DNA from 2 places in the Ligilactobacillus acidipiscis genome. Region 1 is predicted to be linked to the other one. Evidence: riboswitches for the same ligand, from Rfam matches in the RefSeq annotation. Region 1 holds a riboswitch; the other holds the start of a gene.

Evidence for each region. Region 1 has a riboswitch for FMN ahead of BQ5903_RS09340 (ECF transporter S component). Riboswitches for the same ligand answer to the same signal wherever they lie in the genome.
Region 2: it holds a riboswitch for FMN, as region 1 does, so the genes downstream of both, BQ5903_RS01310 (ECF transporter S component) here and BQ5903_RS09340 (ECF transporter S component) in region 1, are expected to answer to the same signal.

Annotation. Positions count from the first base shown of each region.
Region 1 is NZ_LT630287.1:1,991,486-2,001,706, reverse strand. Features, by position in the region: gene BQ5903_RS09345 (Xaa-Pro dipeptidyl-peptidase) at 64-2,487, opposite strand; FMN riboswitch at 3,224-3,350, shown strand; gene BQ5903_RS09340 (ECF transporter S component) at 3,467-4,060, shown strand; gene BQ5903_RS09335 (ISL3 family transposase) at 4,186-5,427, shown strand; gene BQ5903_RS09330 (VOC family protein) at 5,726-6,109, shown strand; gene BQ5903_RS09325 (APC family permease) at 6,178-7,575, opposite strand; gene BQ5903_RS09320 (guanylate kinase) at 7,819-8,436, shown strand; gene BQ5903_RS09315 (Fur family transcriptional regulator) at 8,568-8,996, shown strand; gene BQ5903_RS09310 (hypothetical protein) at 9,667-10,101, shown strand; gene BQ5903_RS09305 (IS982 family transposase) at 10,091-10,221, opposite strand, start outside.
Region 2 is NZ_LT630287.1:280,701-290,921, reverse strand. Features, by position in the region: partial or broken gene BQ5903_RS01335 (helix-turn-helix domain-containing protein) at 1-102, opposite strand, end outside; gene BQ5903_RS12130 (hypothetical protein) at 452-619, shown strand; gene BQ5903_RS12400 (hypothetical protein) at 827-949, opposite strand; gene BQ5903_RS01325 (IS256 family transposase) at 1,171-2,346, shown strand; gene BQ5903_RS01320 (IS30 family transposase) at 2,567-3,526, shown strand; gene BQ5903_RS01315 (dihydroxyacetone kinase subunit DhaK) at 3,548-3,853, opposite strand; FMN riboswitch at 4,183-4,300, shown strand; gene BQ5903_RS01310 (ECF transporter S component) at 4,414-5,016, shown strand; gene BQ5903_RS01305 (hypothetical protein) at 5,654-6,004, opposite strand; gene BQ5903_RS01300 (TetR/AcrR family transcriptional regulator) at 6,006-6,380, opposite strand; gene BQ5903_RS01295 (type 1 glutamine amidotransferase domain-containing protein) at 6,589-7,101, opposite strand; partial or broken gene BQ5903_RS01290 (type 1 glutamine amidotransferase domain-containing protein) at 7,368-7,879, opposite strand; gene BQ5903_RS01285 (winged helix-turn-helix transcriptional regulator) at 8,006-8,407, shown strand; gene BQ5903_RS12620 (hypothetical protein) at 8,439-8,633, opposite strand; gene BQ5903_RS01275 (PAS domain-containing protein) at 9,121-9,792, shown strand.

The sequences.
Region 1 (10,221 bases):
AGTGACCCATCAAAAAAACGTTCCGCTGCACAAATTTGTCGTGCGTGCGGAACGTTTTTTAAATTAATATTTGCTAGTTTTAAGAGTCAATTGACATTCGGACAAGTCTAGGGTGTAGTTGATTTTTTCGTTGCCGCGCACTGTCATTTCCATGTCAGTGGAATAGACTACGAGTCCTAATTGATGGTCCTGCGGCAAGTGATAGAAAGTCGGTTGCAAGTCGAATTCGATGTCGTAAAATTCGCCAGCCTGTAAGTCGTCTGTTTTGTAATTTGCCGTCCTGTTTTGCAAGTTGATGTGACCTTTAGAAATCATTTTAAATGGTGTTTTCTTGGTCAGCTGGAACTCATTTAAGTCATCTTCGCGCCAGTGATAGCCTTCACTGATGCTCTTGCGTGCTAAGACTGTTGGAGAGACTCCCAAACGTTTGGCGGTGCCATAGTCGACTAACATTACCGACAGCATGCCGTGATCTTGGTTGCTGGCAACCTTTAACTTCAGATGAGCCGCCCCGCGCAATAATTCGTCGTTGGCTAATGGCTGAGTTTTGAATAGCAAACGTTTGTCGCTCAAGTCACTGGCGTGGTCGGCCAAAATAGTGTTTCTCCAGTTTTCGAAGTTCTGACGGTACTTGGCAAATTGTTCATCTGACAAATGATCAGAAAATGAGACCGTGGCAGTTTTGGCAGGTTGGTTTTCAGTTAGTTTTTCTTGGTCAAAGTATAAGTTTTGCTGTTTAACCTCTGTTTTGTCCCAATCAGGATAAGCCGTCCATGTTTCGGGCTGGACATTATCTTGTACTAATACGGCTGGTAAGATCTGGTCGGCGTTATTGGCGACATCATATAACTTATTTGTCAGCCATAAGTTGATCATCTCACTATAATCTAGCGAACGAAAGGCATTGATATGGATGTGTTGGCCTTGATGCAAGATCAATTTTTTTGTAACAGGCAGTTTGGCTAAAGCACGGTAAAAATTGTAGACGTTGCGCGGCTTAACGTTCCAGTCGTTGACACCGTGCACCATGAGTACATCGCACTTGACATTTGCGACGTCTTTTAAATAATTACGCGCGTCCCAAAATGTGTTGTAGTCGCCAGTAGTGCGATCTTGTCCGCGGGTGATCTGTGCTAGTTGCTGATCAAAGAAAGGTTTGACCTTCAGATAATCGGCGCCGTCTAGTTGGCGGCTGAAACATTCTTCGGCCAAGACGTCGGCATCTTCGCCGGGAAAGCCGCCAGGCGCGATGACTAATCCATTATCGCGATAATAATCGTACCAGCTGGAAATAGCTGCTTCTGAAATAATTGTTTTTAATCCGGTAACGCCAGTCGTGGCCGCCGCCGTGGCTAGTGTTCCTAAGTATGAGCGGCCGGTCATAGCGACAGAACCGTTACACCACCAGGCTTTGATCTCAATGTTGTCGGTCTTATTTGTGAAGGCACGTCGATTGCCGGCTAGCCATTCGATAATAGCAATCGTCGAGGCAGTTTCTGCTGGACTGCCGCAGGTACGGACACCTTGTGAACCACGAGTGCCGATCCCAGCCGCGTAGACGATGGCAAATCCACGAGCAGCCAGATAATCGTTTAAAGTGTAGGAGAATTCTCGTCCAAATGTTTCCTCGGCTTGTTGGGTAGTGCCCTTTACTGGGCGTTCGGGCGGTAATTCTTCTGTGTCTTGCTGGTATTTAATGTCTTCATATTGGAGTTCATTTGGTTCTTTGCGTGTCAAAGGCTGGTCAACATTGTGCATCATTTTATCCCCAGCTTCGTCGTTGGTCCCTTGGTTATAAGGACTGGCTGTATAAACTGCTGGGACCTTTAACCCATTATTGGTGTCAGACGGTCGTAAGATCTCGGCTTTCAGCAGGTCACGTTTGCCATCATGATCAGTATCCAAGCTGGATTCGATGTAAACGACCTCTCTGATCAAATCATCAGTTGCAAAGACCGGTTGTGACTTGCCATTAAAAAGCAGCGGCTTTTGAGCGATGGGGAGGTCATATAATGGTAGAAAGTATCCTTGAGCAGCTAAAGCATCAAGTAAAATTTGGCCATTTTTGCCGCGAGTATTGAGCAGATCGTACCAAGCTCCGACTAGTTCTTCGATGTTGTTGAGTTTTTCATGATAGAGCAGGTTAAAATCCTTCATGGTTTGTAAGGGCTGGTCTACCTTGAAATCATCACCACAAGTAAAGCCGAGCAGCTGCAATCCGACTGTGTAAAATGAAGCTGCATCGACTGTCTTTTGGTCTATGTATTCCAAGACGTTTTGTGTCGGCGTCGCTAATAGGTTGCTGACCATCTCTTTTAAAGTGCTCTGACTTTGAGCTTGAGGGAAAGATTTATAAATAAACGACAGCCACAAGTCATTCAAGCTGGTTTGCGGCGTGACTAATTGGTCTAAAAAGCCGATGCCTTGGAGTTCGGAAACTTGGGTGCGGTAGGGCACTATCATGCGTGAGTACTGATTAAATTTCATACATTTCCCTTCTTTTCTAGATAATTATTGTTACCAGCAATTATAACTCAAGTCAGCGCTTTTAGCAGGACTATGTGCTAGGAAGACTATTATTATTTGGCAAATGAGACAGCAGACAGGACTAGTTCATAGGTAGGCAAATATTTTTATTTTGGCTGCGTGAACCGGCAAGTTCCGCCTGATCAACTTAGGCATCACGACAAGAAAAAACACTTGTCATTATGCCTAAGTCCATTAGTGGTCAGCTTTCGTCCGGTTATCTAGTCGGGCTCCGAAACTCAGACAATTTCCGCTTTGTGATCTTAGTCGGGCTACGTGAACCAAAAGTCTGCGCCTATCCAACTTTAACAACAAGTCGCAAAAAGCACGACTTATCGTTAAAGTCCGATAGTGCTCAACTTTCTCCCGGTTCACTTCGCCCTGTGTTTTAGTCGGGCTACGGCAAGCAAGAAGTTCCGTATATCCAACTTAAACAGCACAGTGCAAAAAGCGCACTCTACTGTTTAAGTCCGATATACTCGCTTCTTCCCGCTTGCCTTCGCTCTGTGATTTTAGTCGGGCTGCGCATGGTAGAAGCTTGCGCCTAACTAACTTTTACGCCACAATGCAAAAAGCGCATTATAGCGTGAAAGTCTGTTAGTGCTCGGCTTCTGGACGCCATGCTCCGCCCTGTGTTTAATTAAACGCTTGCACTTGTTCTTGGGTAATGCTAGAATAAGTTTAACAAATAAATACGGTTTGTCTTCAGGGCAGGGTGTAATTCCCGACCGGCGGTAATAGTCCGCGACCCTTATCTTTTTGATGAGGCTGACTTGGTGTGATCCCAAGACCGACAGTTAAAGTCTGGATGGAAGAAGATAGAGTGATTTGGAAAATACAAACTCGCTCTGTTACCCTGGAAAAAGGTAGCAGAGCTTTTTTATGTTGACAAATTGCCGTTGAAGATAAACCTCTAATTAATTTTAGGAGGGGTTTCATCATGAAGCATAGTTCAATGAAAAAGTGGGTCATCGCAGCAGGTTTGGCAGGAATTTCTTATATCTTAAGGTTTATTGCATTTCCGGTCATTCCGCTGGTACCTTACTTGAAGATTGAGTTTGCTGATGTGCCGATCCTCTTGGGCTTCTTTGCTCTAGGGGTTGGCGGCGGAATTGGGATCGACCTGATCCGCTCATTATTGTTTTTCATCGTCTCGGGGGTTTCTTTACCTAACTTGATCGATGTCTCAACGGAGTTTGTTTCAACTTTGGCAATTTGCTTGCCAGTGTACTTGATCTTGAAGGGTAAAGACGATCCGCGTGTTAAAGATTACTTATTAGCGGGTCTGGCTGGAACGTTAACTTTGACCGTTGTTCTGGCGATTGCCAATGTGGCGGTCATTATGCCGGCTTACGTTGCTTCGTTAGGAATGAAGTTGTCGTTGCCGATTAGCAAAATGGTCTTGTATGGTGTCATACCATTTAACCTGATCAAGGGTACAGCAGTCATCGGCGTCTTTGCAGTAGCATATGCTAAGATGCACGGCTGGTTGGCCAGCAAAGCAGCAACATTAAAAGCAGCACATTTATCATAAAAATTGGGTCTAAACTTTTTAGTGTTGATGAGCGTTCATCAGCACTATTTTTGTACAAAAAAGGACATCATTTGTCCTCATATGCTACGATTAAAGCGATAAAACCAAATCAAAGCGAGGTATAAATGATGTCCCAAACTGATTCTATCCTAAATTTACTCAATATCCAAGACCCAAATATCAAAATTTCAGCTTGTACTGATTTTTCACAGGCCGGAGTTCACGAAAAACTGCTTTCAGCTACGCTGACTTACCCCGTCGAACGCTGTGTTAATTGTGGTTCCACGAATCTTGTTCAGAATGGGACCCGTCTGACCAAGATGAAACTGCCCAGCCTAGGTGAACAACCGCTCCGCATGAACCTGCGCAAACAGCGTTATCTGTGCCGAACTTGCCACCATACTTTTAGCGCGCAGACGCAGCTCGCTCCGCCTCGGCACTCGATCACCCGCCAAGCAGTCCACGAAATCGCGACTTTAGCTAAGAACTCACTGCCAGTCAAGACGATCAGCCAGGCCGTGGGGATCTCAGCTTCCTCGGTTCAACGGATCTTGTATAAGGATCAGCGGGCTTTAGTAACGCCAAAAGAGCTGCCGACAGCTCTCAGCTTTGACGAATTTCGTTCAACTAAGAACTGCTTTTCTTTTATCTGCATTGACGCAAAAACACATGATTTGGTCGCCTTATTGCCAGATCGTCTCTCGCAGACGATCCGCGAGTATTTCACCAATACTTATACACTTTCTGAGCGTCAAAAAGTTCAACTGGTGACCATGGATCTGAATGCACAGTATCAGACTTTCGTCCGTCGTCTTTTTCCTAACGCACTGATCGTCTTTGACCGTTTCCATCTTGTTCAGTTAGCGGGTCGGGCACTTGACCATGAACGGATGCGTGTTTTAAAAGGAATCAACGACCACCACGACCGCAACTATAAAGTTTTAAAAAGCAACTGGCGCTTATTCCACTTAGCTGAAAATCAACTTGAGACCTCCCAGGTTAAATATTATCGGGGATTAAATGAATACACGACTGCCCAAAATGTGGTCGATCTGGGACTCAAGAATTTTCCACAGTTCGCAGAAAACTATCAGACCTATCAAACGATCTTAACCTTTATTCGCAACCGCGATCGGGCTACTTTACAACAATTAGTTATGAACTACCGTCCCAATGGTACTGAAATGGATACCGTCATGAGGACCATTCAAAAGAACTACTTAGGGATCAGGAACGCTTGTCTCTATGACTACTCTAATGGGCCGTTAGAGGGGATCAATCGCAAGATCAAAGAACTTAAACGTAGCTGTTACGGATTCAGTAACTTAAGGCATTTCTTTATCCGCATCAAATTGATCCATGCCTAAGATAAAAAATTTAGGTCAACACTGTGGGAGGCAGGTGCGGGCCCATTTCGCTACGCTTCGGACCCGCACCTGCCTCCCAACCCAAACACTTTAATCTAGCTATGGCAGTAAAAAAAGAACCCTACCATAAAGATAGAGTTCTATGGACCATCAACACTATTTGACAAAGTCCCTAAAAATTAGGCTTCCTGTCACATGCGGCAGGAAGTTTTTTGCGCCTTAAATAAAACCGTTTACGCAAACACCGATAAATTTGATATGCTATGATTAAGACACTTACCAAAAAAGGAGCAAGCAAATGAAAATTGAACACGTTGGTCTATTTGTAGTTGATCTGGAACGGACTGTTGAATTTTATGAGCAGTTTTTTCAAGCACAGCGTTCTGATAAGTACTACAATCCACGCACGACCTTTTCTTCATATTTCCTGACTTTTCCCAGTGGGGCCCGATTGGAAGTAGGGACTAGGGACGACCTTAATAAGACCCGCCAAGAAGGTTATCCATTAGGGTATATGCATCTGGCATTTTCTTTAGGCTCCAAGAGTGCGGTCGATGATCTGACTGAGCAGATCACGGCTGCCGGCTGCCAGCATTTGAGCGGTCCGCGGACTACGGGTGATGGCTATTATGAAAGTGTAGTGTGCGATCCGGAAGGCAACCAAATCGAATTGACCGTCTAAAAAAAGATGTCGTTGTTCTCTGTTTCAGAGATAACGACATCTTTTTTGTTTGTCAAACGTTTGATAAATTAGTCATCTTGCGCGAGTTTGCTATGTTTGAGACCATAACTGAAGTAGATGATGATCCCAATGATGAGCCACACAAGAAACATCAGCCATGTTTCACTAGAAAGCTGTGTCAGCATTACGATACATAAAATCACGGAAATGATCGGTAAAATGGGATAGAAGGGAACCTTGAATCCATTTGTATTCGGAATATCCTTGCGTTTGCGCAACGGGATGATGCCGGCAGAAACAAAAGTAAAGGCCATCAAAGTTCCGATATTGACTAAGTTAGTCAGTTGGTCAAGCGACAACATACTGCCAGTCAGGCTGATAATGATCGTGACTGCCAGCATACTGTGAGTCGGCATGTGAGTTTTCTCGCTGATCTGTCCCAAGAACTTAGGAAACAGACCATCACGACCGATCGAATAGATCAGACGTGAAGAGCTGTAGATCATTGAGATCATCATCGTAAACATTCCTAACATGGCACCAACCGAGATCACACCGGCGACCCAGTTTTGGTGGACCAGCTGCAAGGCAAAAGCAACTGGATTACCCACATCTAATTTAGTGTATTTGACCATTCCTGTTAGAACGACCGAAACTAAGATATATAGTAGCGTGCAGATCACCAAAGTCCCAATGATCCCACGGGGCATGTTCTTTTCAGGGTGTTTGACTTCGGCAGCAGCGGCTGACACGCAGTCAAATCCTAAGTACGCAAAAAAGACCAGTGAGGCGCCAGAAAAGACACCTTTAGCGCCAAAAGGAGCAAAAGGGCTCCAGTTGGCTGGTTTGATATAAAAAGCACCGACAATGAGGAACAAGATAATAATAGCAATCTTGATCACAACCATTAAATTATTGACTTTCATGGAAGTTGAGACTCCCTGTGAGAGCAACAAGAAAATTAACCAAACGATAGCAAAAGCTACGATATTAAAATATGTGCCATGCGCAGGATCGAATGGACCGTCCAGAGCCTGTGGAATATGTAATCCAAAACCTGCAATAAATGAATTAAAATATGAAGCAAATCCTGTAGAAACTGCGGCAACGGCCAGCATGTATTCTAGGATCAAAGACCAGCCTAAAAACCACCCGATCCCCTCACCGAAAATAACATTACCAAAAGAATAAGCACTCCCGGCAATTGGCAGGGCTGATGAAAACTCAGCGTAGCACATGGCAGCGGTCGAACAGACCACGGCTGCGATAACAAATGATAAAACGATGGCAGGACCGCTATGGACAGCTGCTACAGTCCCAGGCAAAATGAAGATCCCAGTACCGATCACTGCTCCTACGCCCATAGCGATCAGGTCGGATGAACCAAGAGGTTTTTCAAACCTTTGATCTTGATCCAGGTAACGTGAGAGGTTCTCTTTGCGGGTCACGCGTTCTTTTAAACTCATAACTATGCCTCCAAACAAAATTTAACAACCTGTCACGTAAATGAGATTTTCATTAATTTGTGTAGTTGCAAATTTGAAACTTGATATACATATGGTTATATCATAAAGTTTTGTAATATTAAAGAAAAATTAGAAAAATATTTTTGCGTTTAAATAATTTGAATTTAAAAAATGTCTAAATGACATCAGATGTCAGAAGTCTGCGTGACCAGCGATTTTTTTGATACACAGAAAATTGAGAGAATGATAGAATGTAGAAAAGCACAGGGGGAATTTGATATGAAACATGTGGTAGTGATCACCGGAGCACCTGGGACCGGCAAAACGACGGTGCGCAATTATTTGACAGAAAAATATGGCATGGAAAAGGTCTTGACCCATACGACCCGCATGAAACGTGTGGGTGAACAAGACGGCGTGGATTATTATTTTGAAACAGATGAAACATTTTTTCGCAATCATTTTCTAGAACACGTTGATTATGATGACAAAAAATATGGTTCTTCGCTTGAAGGTCTGCAACGTGCCTGGGAAGATAATGATTGGGCTGTGATCGTTTTAGATACAAAAGGAGCAATTTCGTATTTACGAAAGATGCCGGCAGAAACATTGGTGCTCTATTTAGAAACCTCTGACCAAAAAAAGCAAGCGCAACGCTTGGCGGAGCGTGGTGACAGAGTGGAGCTGATCAAAAAGCGTTTAGCAAGCCAAGAGGCTAAACGTGATCTCGAATTACCCCAAGAATTACACGCACATGCCCAGCTTTTATTAAATGATGACTGGGAACAAACTAAGCATTATTTGGATGCATGGCTGGTCAAGGTTGGTTGGAAGGTTGCTGCTTCCGACTTTCAGGATTAAAAATTGCTTGTTGCTAAAGAACAGTTACTGTGCTTTTTTGACTAAATGTAAAATCTGTCAGTTAACGTGGACAAATATTCGTGATACTATACCATAGTAGTAATGATTACTTTTTAAAGGACGTGAATGATTTGATTGCTGATGCAGTGCGGATCTTGAAAAAGAACAATTATAAATTAACCAAGCAGCGGCGCAGTCTGCTGGAGTACTTGAGTGATAATCAGCACGAATATTTGGAAGTCACACAAGTCGATAAACACATGCGCGAAATTTATCCAACAATGAGTTATAACACGGTTTACCGTAATCTCCGTGAATTCGAGCAAATTGGTATCATTGAGACTAAAAGTCAGGCTGGTGGTACGATCGTTAAGTATCAGTGCGATTTCAGCAATATGCACCACCACCATTTTATTTGCCGCAATTGTGGCGCGGTGTTTGAATTAGAAGAATGCCCGCTGGATTATTTTCAAGAACAGCTTCCCGGCTGTAAAATTGAAGGACATCGTTTCGAAATCTATGGGATCTGCGATAAATGTGTGGCTCAAGGTGTTTCCTAAGAGATGCAGTCAACTTTTTTATAAAATTGGTAAACACTTTTAAAATTGTCTAAGGAAACAGCTGTTTGTGTTTTTTATTGAAAAAATTATTCTATAATAAGAAAATAGGGTGGAGCAGGTTGGGCGAAATTAAGCCGCTTGTTTCCACTGTTTTAATAGTCGGGCTACGGCAAGCAAGAAGTTCCGTATATCCAACTTAAACAGCACAGTGAAAAAACTCACTCCGCTGTTTAAGCCTGATATACTCGCTTCTTTCTGCTGGCCTCAGCCCTGTGATCTAGTCGGGTTCCGAAACTCAGACAATTCCGCTTATCCAACTCAGACCTCACAGTGCCAGAAACGCACTATCAGGTCCGAGTTGGATAATGCTCGTTGTCTCCCGAGTTTCTCCACCCTGTGATCTAGTCAGGCTGCGTGAACCAAAAGCCTGCGCCTATCCAACTTTAACGACAAGTCGCAAAAAGCACGACTCATCGTTAAAGCCCGATAGTGCTCAACTTTTAAACGGTTCATTTCGCCCTGTGATTTTAGTCAGGCTGCACATGGCAGAAGCTTGCGCCTAACTAACTTTTATGCCTCAATGCAAAAAACGCATTATAGCGTAAAAGTCTGTTAGTGCTCATCTTCTGGGCGCCATGCTCCGCCCTGTTTATAAAAAGGAGGAAGAGAAGTGTCTAAAAGAACGGCACCATTTATTACACCGTTTGCTATATTTTCGGCGGTCCTTGCCCTCGGTGCAACTAACGTCGTTGTGAATATTGCTACTCATTCTTCAGAAGGTAAACCACGGACTTCTGTGGTTTCTAGTTCGTCATCTTTGTCTAGTAGTAGTTCGCTTCACTCAGACGAGTCCGCTTCTTCTATGAGTTCATCCAGTCAAGATGAAAGTTCTTCTTCGGAAAGTAGTTCTGCAGAAAGCTCATCTTCAACATCTCGTGCAAGTTCGTCATCTGAGGATAATCAAAACGATAACAGCAATAATAATAGCGACCAGAGTCAAAACGAATCCTCTGATAATAGTTCTAATGATGACAGCTCGGATACTAACAACGATAACAATACAGAAAATAACACTGATAATAGTACGCGTGGTGCTAGTTCGTAATAATTCTATTTTCTGTAAAATCAAAAAAGCCTAAATTATAAATAAAGACGGTCAATTCGATTTTTAACCAAAAGCCTACCACTGACCGCGTGAGGTTTTTTTCGATCCCATAATCTTCAA
Region 2 (10,221 bases), 900 kb from region 1:
CATATCAAAATGCTGACTGATCTCTCCCGCAGATATTCTTCCGTTCTTTAATAATTGTAATATCTCTCGGCGAGCTGGGTCAGAGAGCGCCTTAAAACTCATAGCTCTCTCCCCTTGTTTAGATAACCTTCTAATTAGGATTATATCAAATTTACCGTAAAACTGTCAGGCACAGCCGAGCAACATTTTAATTCTGAAAAAGTGTTAACTCGGGCTAACTTTGAAATATACACTGGACAAAAAATGTGCTGCAAAAATCATAAAATAGAGCCCTACAACACATTTTTTAAATTAACTTATTTTTCACTGTTTATTTACGCTTTTGTATGAATTCTTTCAGAAACTCTTACTATGCAACTTGGCAATCAATAAACACTGGATCTTACGATTATCTCTGAATAGGTGTAATAATGGAAGCAATAAAACCTTAAAGTTATTTTCAGCTAAAATAATGGCTGGAAAAAAGCCGACTACTATTTGCATTACTACTAAGGGTATTAAACGATTGCCAACTATTACAGTAGCGATAACTGTGAAAATAAATGGCAAAGCACACCACAAGGTCCCTAACCAAATGTTTAGTGTTTGGCTGCCTGAAATTGATCGATTTCTGTCATAAACATCACCCCGATAAACAAATCGCGGAAAATATTATTTATCAAAACTACTTTTTCAAAATCGACCGTCTTCTCTAGGAGACTTGTCATAATTGACATCAATATCATAAATATATATAAACGTTTCATGTATTTCTTTTTATCATGAGTGTAACTAAATCTAACTACACTAGTAAAAAAAATAGTGGCAACTGGCCGTCTAAAACAATCTAACCAATTGGTGCTCCCAGCAGCTGAAACATCTGATGAACATGATCAGCAACCATTAAAATAATTCCCATGATTTTTAAATTAAAGATTGGAAAACCCTTGAACCTTTTAACATTTGCCATCTTTATCCCCCATCAATTTTAATTAATAATATTGTCAAACTAACACAGCGTAATTCCACCACAGCTACTTTTCGTGACAAAAGAGTGCTTTTGACTGAACTTTAGAGAGCGTAAAATATCTTGTGTAAATGCATAAAAGATTTCTGAATTGTATAGAAATAGGGAATGCCTTCCCTTATGATATTTAGTAACCACAGAAAACATCACAGGAGGCATTCCCCATGAATGAACTTACCACAGAAATTATCACTGCACTAGCCCAAAAGCAAGATTTGGACGAAGTTTTTCGTCACCACCTCGAAATTGCGATTAACCAGCTGCTTCAAACCGAATTGGCAGAGTTTTTGGGTTACGAACGCTACTCATACGCTGGGATTAACACTGGTAATAACCGCAACGGCAGTTATGAGCGCTCGTTTGATACGAAGTACGGCCAACTTAACTTAACCATTCCTCGAGATCGCAATGGCCGGTTTGAAAATCATACCTTGCCAGCCTACGGTCGGCACAGTGATAATTTAGAAACAACGGTCATTCAGTTGTATACCAAGGGAATTACCACTGCTGAAATTGCCGAACTCATTGAGAAAATGTACGGTGCTCACTACTCCAAAGCCACGGTTTCCAACATGACTAAAGCCGTCAATGAACAGGTTCAAGCTTTCCAGCAACGTCGACTGGCTTCACAATATGCGGCCATCTTCTTAGATGCCACTTACTTGCCGTTAAAGCGGGATACCGTTCAAAAAGAAGCCGTTCATATTGCGATTGGCATTCGTCCAGATGGTACGAAAGAAGTGCTGAACTACCAAGTGGCGCCAACGGAATCGACTGGAATCTGGACTGAACTGCTGGGAACCTTGATCAAGCAGGGCGTTAAAGATGTGCTGTTGTTTGTGGCCGATGGGTTAGTTGGTTTGGATGAAGGCTTGAATCGGCATTTCCCTAAAGCCAAACGACAACGTTGCCTGGTTCATGTTGGGCGGAATCTGATGAACAAAGTTCGCGTAAAAGACCGCAAGGCCGTGATCAGTGACTTTAAACAAGTTCATCGGGCCGCCAACCGTGAAGCAGCCGAACTGAAACTGAATGAGTTCGCCAACAACTGGCATCAGACCTATCCCAAATTAATCAAAGATCTGCTTAAAATGCCGAATTTACTCACTTTCATGGACTTTCCACCAGCTATCCGGCAATCACTATACGCCACTAACCTGATTGAGAACTTTAATAAGCATCTCAAGCGCACCACCCACCACAAAGAACAATTTCCAACGGAAGATTCACTGGATCGCTTCCTGGTTTCTCAGTTTAATGTTTATAACGAGAAGTCTCTGAAGCGGATCCACCGAGGGTTCAAAGGACTCCAGGACACCTTGGAAGCATCATTTATTTAAGTTAGATATATATTATATGTACGAAGGCATTTCATTTACACAAGATTCTTGACGCTACCGAACTTTATTTTTAAATTAAAAACAGCCTGTCTCTATTTAATAAGTTCAAAACAATAGTAGACAAGCTGTTAACTCGTCGTTTGTAAAATTAAGTTAGAAATAAAAAAGCCATTTGTGGTAGACTTTTGAATATCCCTAATCAAAAGAGAGGTAACCACAAATGACTTATAAACATCTTACCACACGTGAATTAACCTTTATATATAATTTTTGGAAACAAGATATTAAAGCCTATCATGCCGCTAAAGCTCTTAAACGTTCCAGCGAAACCGTTTATCGTGTTTACCGGTTTCTAGATGCTGGTAATTCAATTAGTCAATTTCAAGAAAATTATCGAGTTAATAAAACTCATTGCGGTCGAAAAGCAATTGAATTACCAGAAGATGAAACCAAATACATTAAGCAGAAACTCGCATTAGGTTGGACCCCTGATACGATTATTGGTCGAGCTGAGATACAGATCAGTTGTAGTATGAGAACCTTATACCGACTTTTTCAAAGAGGTGTTTTCAATGTGAAATTGTTGTCAATGAAAGGTAAAAGGCATCCAAATGGTTACGTTGAACGGCGTGGTAAAGCTGGCCGACTCGGCAGAAGTATTTATCAACGCTATCAGGATTATCCTCATTTTCAACATGAATTTGGTCATTTAGAAGCAGACACCGTCCAAGGCAAAGCACATCAAGGTGCAGTTATGACCTTAGTTGAGCGTCTCTCCAAAGTTGAAATCATTTTAAACATCCAACAAAAATCGGCTGAATGCGTTAATAAACATCTTAATCAATGGTTGTCCCAACAGCCAAAACACCTTTTCAAGTCAATTACTTTTGATAATGGTAAAGAATTCACTGGTTGGAAAGAAATCGCAAATAAGCATGATATTAGTACTTATTTTGCCGAAGTTGGGGCTCCTAACCAGCGTGGCTTAAACGAAAATAACAATGGACTAATTAGACGAGATGGTCTCAACAAGAGCATGGATTTTCGCAATTTACCAAATGCTTTAGTTCAACAAGTCAGTAGCCGGCGTAATCATATTCCAAAAAAATCATTAAATTATAAAACACCAATTGAGGTATTCATGGAAAACATCACAGATAAACAGCTATGTTATTTCTAACTTAATTTGACATTTCAAGAATCAAAAAACTTGTTGCCGATCGGTGACTTGGCTGACAAAAGCAACAATCTCATCCGCAGTTGGCGGGGTAAACACTTCACCCATAATAGCTCCAGTTAACATTCCACTACCAACAAAACCCCAGTCAGCAGGCTCATGTCCGCTACCACCACCGGAAATCACTGGAATATTTTGATCATGAAAAGCGCGATCACTAAAACCACGGGTTTGCGCGCTTCTTTTTAATTGTGGATAAGCCTGCTCAATTCCAGCCATCATGTCAGTCAACAGGCTGTTTCGTTGGTTAATTATATTCATCATGTTCATTCCCATCTTTAGCTTTCGCAATCATTATAACGTAATATCTACCATTTTCTCAATTTAACCACAGTCGTAAAAGAACTTAGTTAACTTTGCAAAGTGTTTTATGTAGCGTAAAATAATTCAAAAAAGAGGCTATTTTATGCTGATTGGTCAATACTCCCTTACTCAAATTGTCAATGATATTTTTGCCATTATTTTATTTTTTATGTGTTTATTTCACTCACTACGTCAAAAAATTATCAAAATAAAACGTGCGGTGCTAGTTCGTACTAATTTCATTTTTTGGAATCGCTTGCTTTAATTAGAAAGTTATGCAATAATTATGATAAATAATCATTCTTCAGGGCAGGGTGTAATTCCCGACCGGCGGTAATAGTCCGCGAACCTCAGTGAGGTTGATTCAGTGTGATCCTGAAACCGACAGTATAGTCTGGATGGAAGAAGAATATTCATCTTGGAATTTGAAACGGGCATCTGTGTGCAGTTTTCTTTTCTGGTATGATTTTTCCGACCCTGCTGAATGTGCAAGGTTTTTTTATTTTATATAAAAGGGGAGATCGATCATGAAAAAGAAGCCTGCACATAAAGTTGTCTTGATCGCAATATTGGGAGCGATGGCATATCTACTGATGTTACTGGATTTTCCGTTACCTTTCATGCCGCCATTTTTGTCATTTGACCTCGCGCAAATTCCGGAGGTGATCGGGACCTTAATATTAGGTCCGATTTCCGGAATCACTATTGCTTTATTGAAGGAACTGTTGAAAATTTCTTTGACGGGCTCGGGGACAATGTTCACTGGCGAATTGATCAACTTTATTGTTAGCGTTAGTTTTATTTTACCTACTTGGTGGGTCTATCGGCAAAACAAAACGACTAACAATGCAGTATATGGCATGATGTTAGGAACAGTTGTCGCAACATTGATCGCATGTCTGGCAAATGTGTATTTTATCTTGCCACTGTATGCACAGGCTTTCAACTTGAAGATCAGTCAAATCGTTGCCATGTCACGGTCAGTTAATCCTTATATCAATAGTTTGCCACGTTTAGTTTTGCTTGGAATTGCGCCATTCAATTTATTGAGAAATGGACTAACAACAATAGTTTTAGGTTTATCTTTGAAACGATTGAAAAGTGGGTTAGGAAGAAAGATTCAAGGTTGATAAAAATTTTTTTAGTACGTAAGATGTTTATTGAGGTATTTTTAAGGGTCAAACTGAACTGACTTTGACAACTAAGCGTCAGAGATTTGTTGAAGCTTGCCTAGCTTTAGACATGGCTGATAGTTTTACGCCCAGACTACTATATAATTTGATACCAAAAAGGATAGGTCAAATTATTGGGCAGCTCTATATCCCATTTTTTGGCGTTAAACAAAATGTTGTCTTAAATCCACGAGATTTTGTTGGGGGATTTTAAAATGAAGTTAGCTACCTAACTTTAAATCAATAAAAATAAAAAGCAAGGATCCTGTAGGAAGTGGATATACTCCTTCTTAAGTAGACAAGCCAATATTATTAAAGCTTGTTTACTTAGGAGGGAGTTTTTGTAGGGGTTGAAAATGGTCTAGATATACCTTAGAGGAAAAGCTTTTCTACATTGGTTTGGTTCAAGACGGAACCGCAAACTTTCATTAAATAAAAAACCAATATGAAGTTAGGCACGACCAAGTAAATCTGTGGTCAATTATCAGCTTAAAGGGTTGCTGGTCTTAAACAAGCTACAAGTCATCGACAATACGCAAAAGGGCTCAAGCTATACAGCATAACAGTCGCACTTTAAAGAAACTACGTCGCACCATTAATTAATACTATTATTGATCCAATCGACGGCATCTTCTGGATCTTCAACACCTAAAACTAAACGTGTGAACTCTTCATTTTTCAACTGGATCACAACTGGTTTTCTACCTCTTTTGATATTAAAAAAACTCTTTTCGCTTGCCTTAGTAAAATTCCCGGCCCAGTATCCTGGAATAGAAGTTCCGGGCGCCTTAATTCCTTTATGTTCATTTAAGATTCCAGTATCAATTGAAGCACCAACAACATTTTGCAAAGAAACTTCTATTTTTCTCTTTAAAGAAGCAAATCTACTCATTCCTTGGGGCAATACTATTAACTTGTTATTTTCTATCTTCAATTTATTTTGCATATCAAATATTCGGCCCTTCCAGTCCACTATGCTTTAACAGTTCTGAACCAATTTTTTCTGCAACATTTTCATTTTGATGTTCTAGATACCAGGTTTGAACAATGTTATACACTTTCTGACTTCTAGAAGTTACTTCAAGCATCGCTACTATCAGAAGTCCCCATTTTAATTGTTCATTATCTCTTCTCAGACTTAACCTAAGAACAGAAATAAACATGCCTTGTTTACTGCCAAAAGTTGAGTATAAGCTTTCCCTCAACAGCCCTGTTTTATCTACAATATCTCCGATCGAGGTCCCATTATAGCCCTTTTCAATAAATAGATATCCGATCTGTAAAAGAATCTCATCAGTATTAAAAGTTTTTCTTTTTCCCATAAACATATTATATTTTTATTTGAACGATTGGTCAAATAAGCAGTAAAGAGACTCGAATTATTGAAAATGCCACTTAACCGATATATATTTTTTAAAGCTACGCAAAGTTTTGCGAGTTTACAGAAGCAAAAAGCAGCAACGCATTAATAATTCAATACGATGCTGCTTTCATTATTAAAGTAATTTAAACTAAATCATGACTAAGATCCTATGCTAAAGCCGCAGTGATCTCACGATTAAAGTCATCCAGATCGTCTGGTGTCCGACTTGTGATCAATTTGTGCTTTTCATCAACTACAACTGGTTCATCCAATACCTGCGCACCTGCATAGTATAAGTCAGGACGAACAGAAGTAAAGGCCGTTAATTTCAAAGCTGAAGCTAAACCAGATTGAACAAATAATTGCGGTCCATGGCAAATGGCAAATACATTCTTATTGCTTAATAAAAAGCCCTTAACAAAGTCAACAAAACGCTCATCAACACGCAATTGATCAGGTGAAAAGCCACCAGGGATCAACAAGGCATCGAAATCAGCAACGGAAACATCAGCAATACCCTTATCAGCGGTTAGTTCTAGACCATGCTTACCCACAATCTTACTACCAGCTTCATTTTCAATCACTGTGACATCATGTCCAGCAGCTTTCAAAGCATCAACAGGTGAAGTAAATTCAACATCTTCTACGTCATTAGTAACAATTACAGCAATTTTACTCATTATATGAACCCTTCCCTTCATGTAACATTTCTTTTCTATCTAGGAAAAACATACTATTTCTAGCACAATGTTGTTATAACATGGATAAGACGAATCACTCAAAAATTTTGCTTATTAAGTGTCAGTACAATGAGACCAATTTCTTGACCTTTGAAACATCTGACAAAACTGCCTGGCTTGTTGTCCCTGCGCGAAAATATGCGTTAATAAATGAAAACAGACTGCCGCAATTTAGCAACAGTCTGTTAGTTCATTGATTATTTAAATTATGCCAAAGCAGCAATGATCTCACGGTTAAAGTCAGCAAGGTCATCTGGTGTCCGACTGGTGATCAATTGATGTTTTTCATCGATCACAACTGGTTGGTCAAGCACTTGTGCACCTGCATAGAACAAATCAGGACGAATTGATTCGTAAGCAGTCAACTTCAAGGCTGAAGACAAACCTGTTTGTACGAATAATTGTGGTCCATGGCAAATGGCAAAAACATTCTTGTTACTTAACAAGAAGTCTTTAACAAAGTTAACGAAACGTTCGTCAACACGCAATTGGTCAGGTGAGAAACCACCAGGGATCAATAAAGCATCGAAATCAGCAACAGAAACATCGGCAATGCCCTTGTCAGCTGTCAATTCAAGACCATGCTTACCTGCAATTTTACTACCTGCTTCGTTCTCAATCACTGTGACATCTATCCAGCAGCCTTCAAGGCGTCAACAGGTGAAGTAAATTCAACATCTTCTACATCATTTGTTACAATTACAGCAACTTTACTCATTAAAAATACTTCCTTTCAACTTTATGTTAGTATATATATTAAACTTAGTTTCCATTTGATACAATAACGCACTTTAAAGTGCCCTAGGATGTTCTAGGTAAAATTAATTAGGAAAGTGATTTTATTATGACAGATGTAGTTCGTAAAGATGTCAAACAGCGCTTGGAAGACGGCGATTATAGCTGTGCTAAAGAATTGACCCTTTCAATGTTTAGCGGTAAATGGAAAATCGTTATTTTGTTCCATTTAGGAACCGACGGACCTTATCGCTTTAACCAGTTAATGCGTTTATTACCCAAGGCTTCTCATAAAGTTCTGACTAACCAATTACGAGAAATGGAAGAAGATCAGTTGATCTCCCGCAGGGTGGAATCTGACTCACAAGTTCGTGTTTTTTATGAGATCACTGACCTTGGCCGCACACTCATGCCGATCATCAATCAAATGTATCAGTGGGGGACTGATCGTATCGGGCAGCTTCAAGTGATTCCTAAATTTAATATTAATGAAGATGAAGCAAAACAATAAGCAAATATACGGTCAACATAGACAAGGAGGTTTAGTGATAAATGGAAGCCATTCTATTAGGCTTGATAATTGGTTTTGGCTTACCATTGCGAACCTCGATCAATTCAAACTTAGGAAAGAAAGTTAATTCCTCTTTTCTAGCATCGCTGATTTCTTTTACGAGCGGCACAATTTTTTTAGTAATTTTGTGAGTATAACCGTGCCACATTTTGTTCTTTCTTGGCATGCTTTAGTCCAACAACCGTGGTGGCTTTGGTTGGATACACTCTCAGCCAAAAAAGGTCCAAGGACACCAGATCATAGGCGTTATTGTTTATTAAGCAGAGTGACTTGTAGGTTAAATTTAGGTAAAAAACAGCATGAATTTTTCTGTAATTTAGAAATTTCATGCTGTTTTTGATTGCTGCACTCAAAATGAAGTGAAAATCACGCAAGGATCGTTCACAATATCTAAGCACACTATAGCGACACTGTCATTGAGGACTTTCACTGACTTTTAATAACCATTATTATATTTTTATATATCTTTATTTAAATATTATATATTCAAGTTGAATACTTCACAAGTAAGTGATATCATATAGCTGGAAAGAAGCTATAACGAGCTTACTTCTCCACTATATATTGTCAAAAGAACAACATGATGTAGGCATCTGCCAGTGCTCACTTTCTTCCGGTTTTTTGCGTCCAATTTTTTAAGGAGGACATTTAACATGACTGAAAATGACAAACAACACCCAGACTCACAACAAGAAGATCTTTTTTCAAAGCAAGACATCGATACGACCATTAAGGGACTCGAAAAAGCTTCAGATACCTGGATCGATCAAGCTGTTGAAAAAACTCAAGCTATCAGCGGAAACACATACATCAAATTAGATTGTGGTTTACTCACTGTGGATCAAATCAATTACTTTTTAAATTCAATGCCCTTCGAGCTGACTTTTGCAGATGATAACAATCAATTTTTATACTATAACAACATGAAGCCTACAGAAGAAATGCTAGCTGGCAGAAAATCGAGCCAAATCGGAAATGCCATTGCCTATTGTCATCCACCAAGAGCTAGAAAAGGAGCAGCAGCAGTGGTCCACATGCTGCGCACCGGTCAAAAGAAAAAATTTCGACTTGCTGTTCCCGGAAATGGACCAGATAAGTGTATACTTCATGATTATATAGCTATGCATGATGAAAAAGGCAGATATCGAGGTGTAAACGAACAAATTTACGATTTGATGCCAGATATTAAATGGTATTTAAAGCACACTGGTCAAAAATTAGTCGATGATCCAGATGCTGCCGCAGATACAGTTACAGGACCTTCTCAACACGAAGGAAAAGTTGAAAATCCAGATGTCACAACGGGTCCATCGCAACAAGAATAAAGCTACTTGCAAAATATATAACTCAGATTATTTTTTATGAAATTTTTTGCGTTAACTGACTTTTAGAACATAGAAAAACTACCACTTTGTTTGAGATTTAGTGGTAGTTTTTTTATGCAAGGACAGCTAGACAGTTTTCAATGCACTTGAAATCTTCTTCATCAACCTTTGATTATTATTAAGACGCGCATAGGCACGCGCATCGTTTAACAGCGTTATTATTTTTCTTTCGTGCCGTTTTAAGCAGAAAGGCCCTGTGCTTTTCAAAATAAGATACGTGCCAGGCAATAAGTGACGTGATTTCGCGCACAGACTTCGTAACCGTACTCTACTAACAACAAGTCACTGTCCGCATGATCTTTTATACTGCCAAAATAATCAGCAGTATAAAAGATCATGTTTAACACCCGCCAAACACTCTTTGCATCT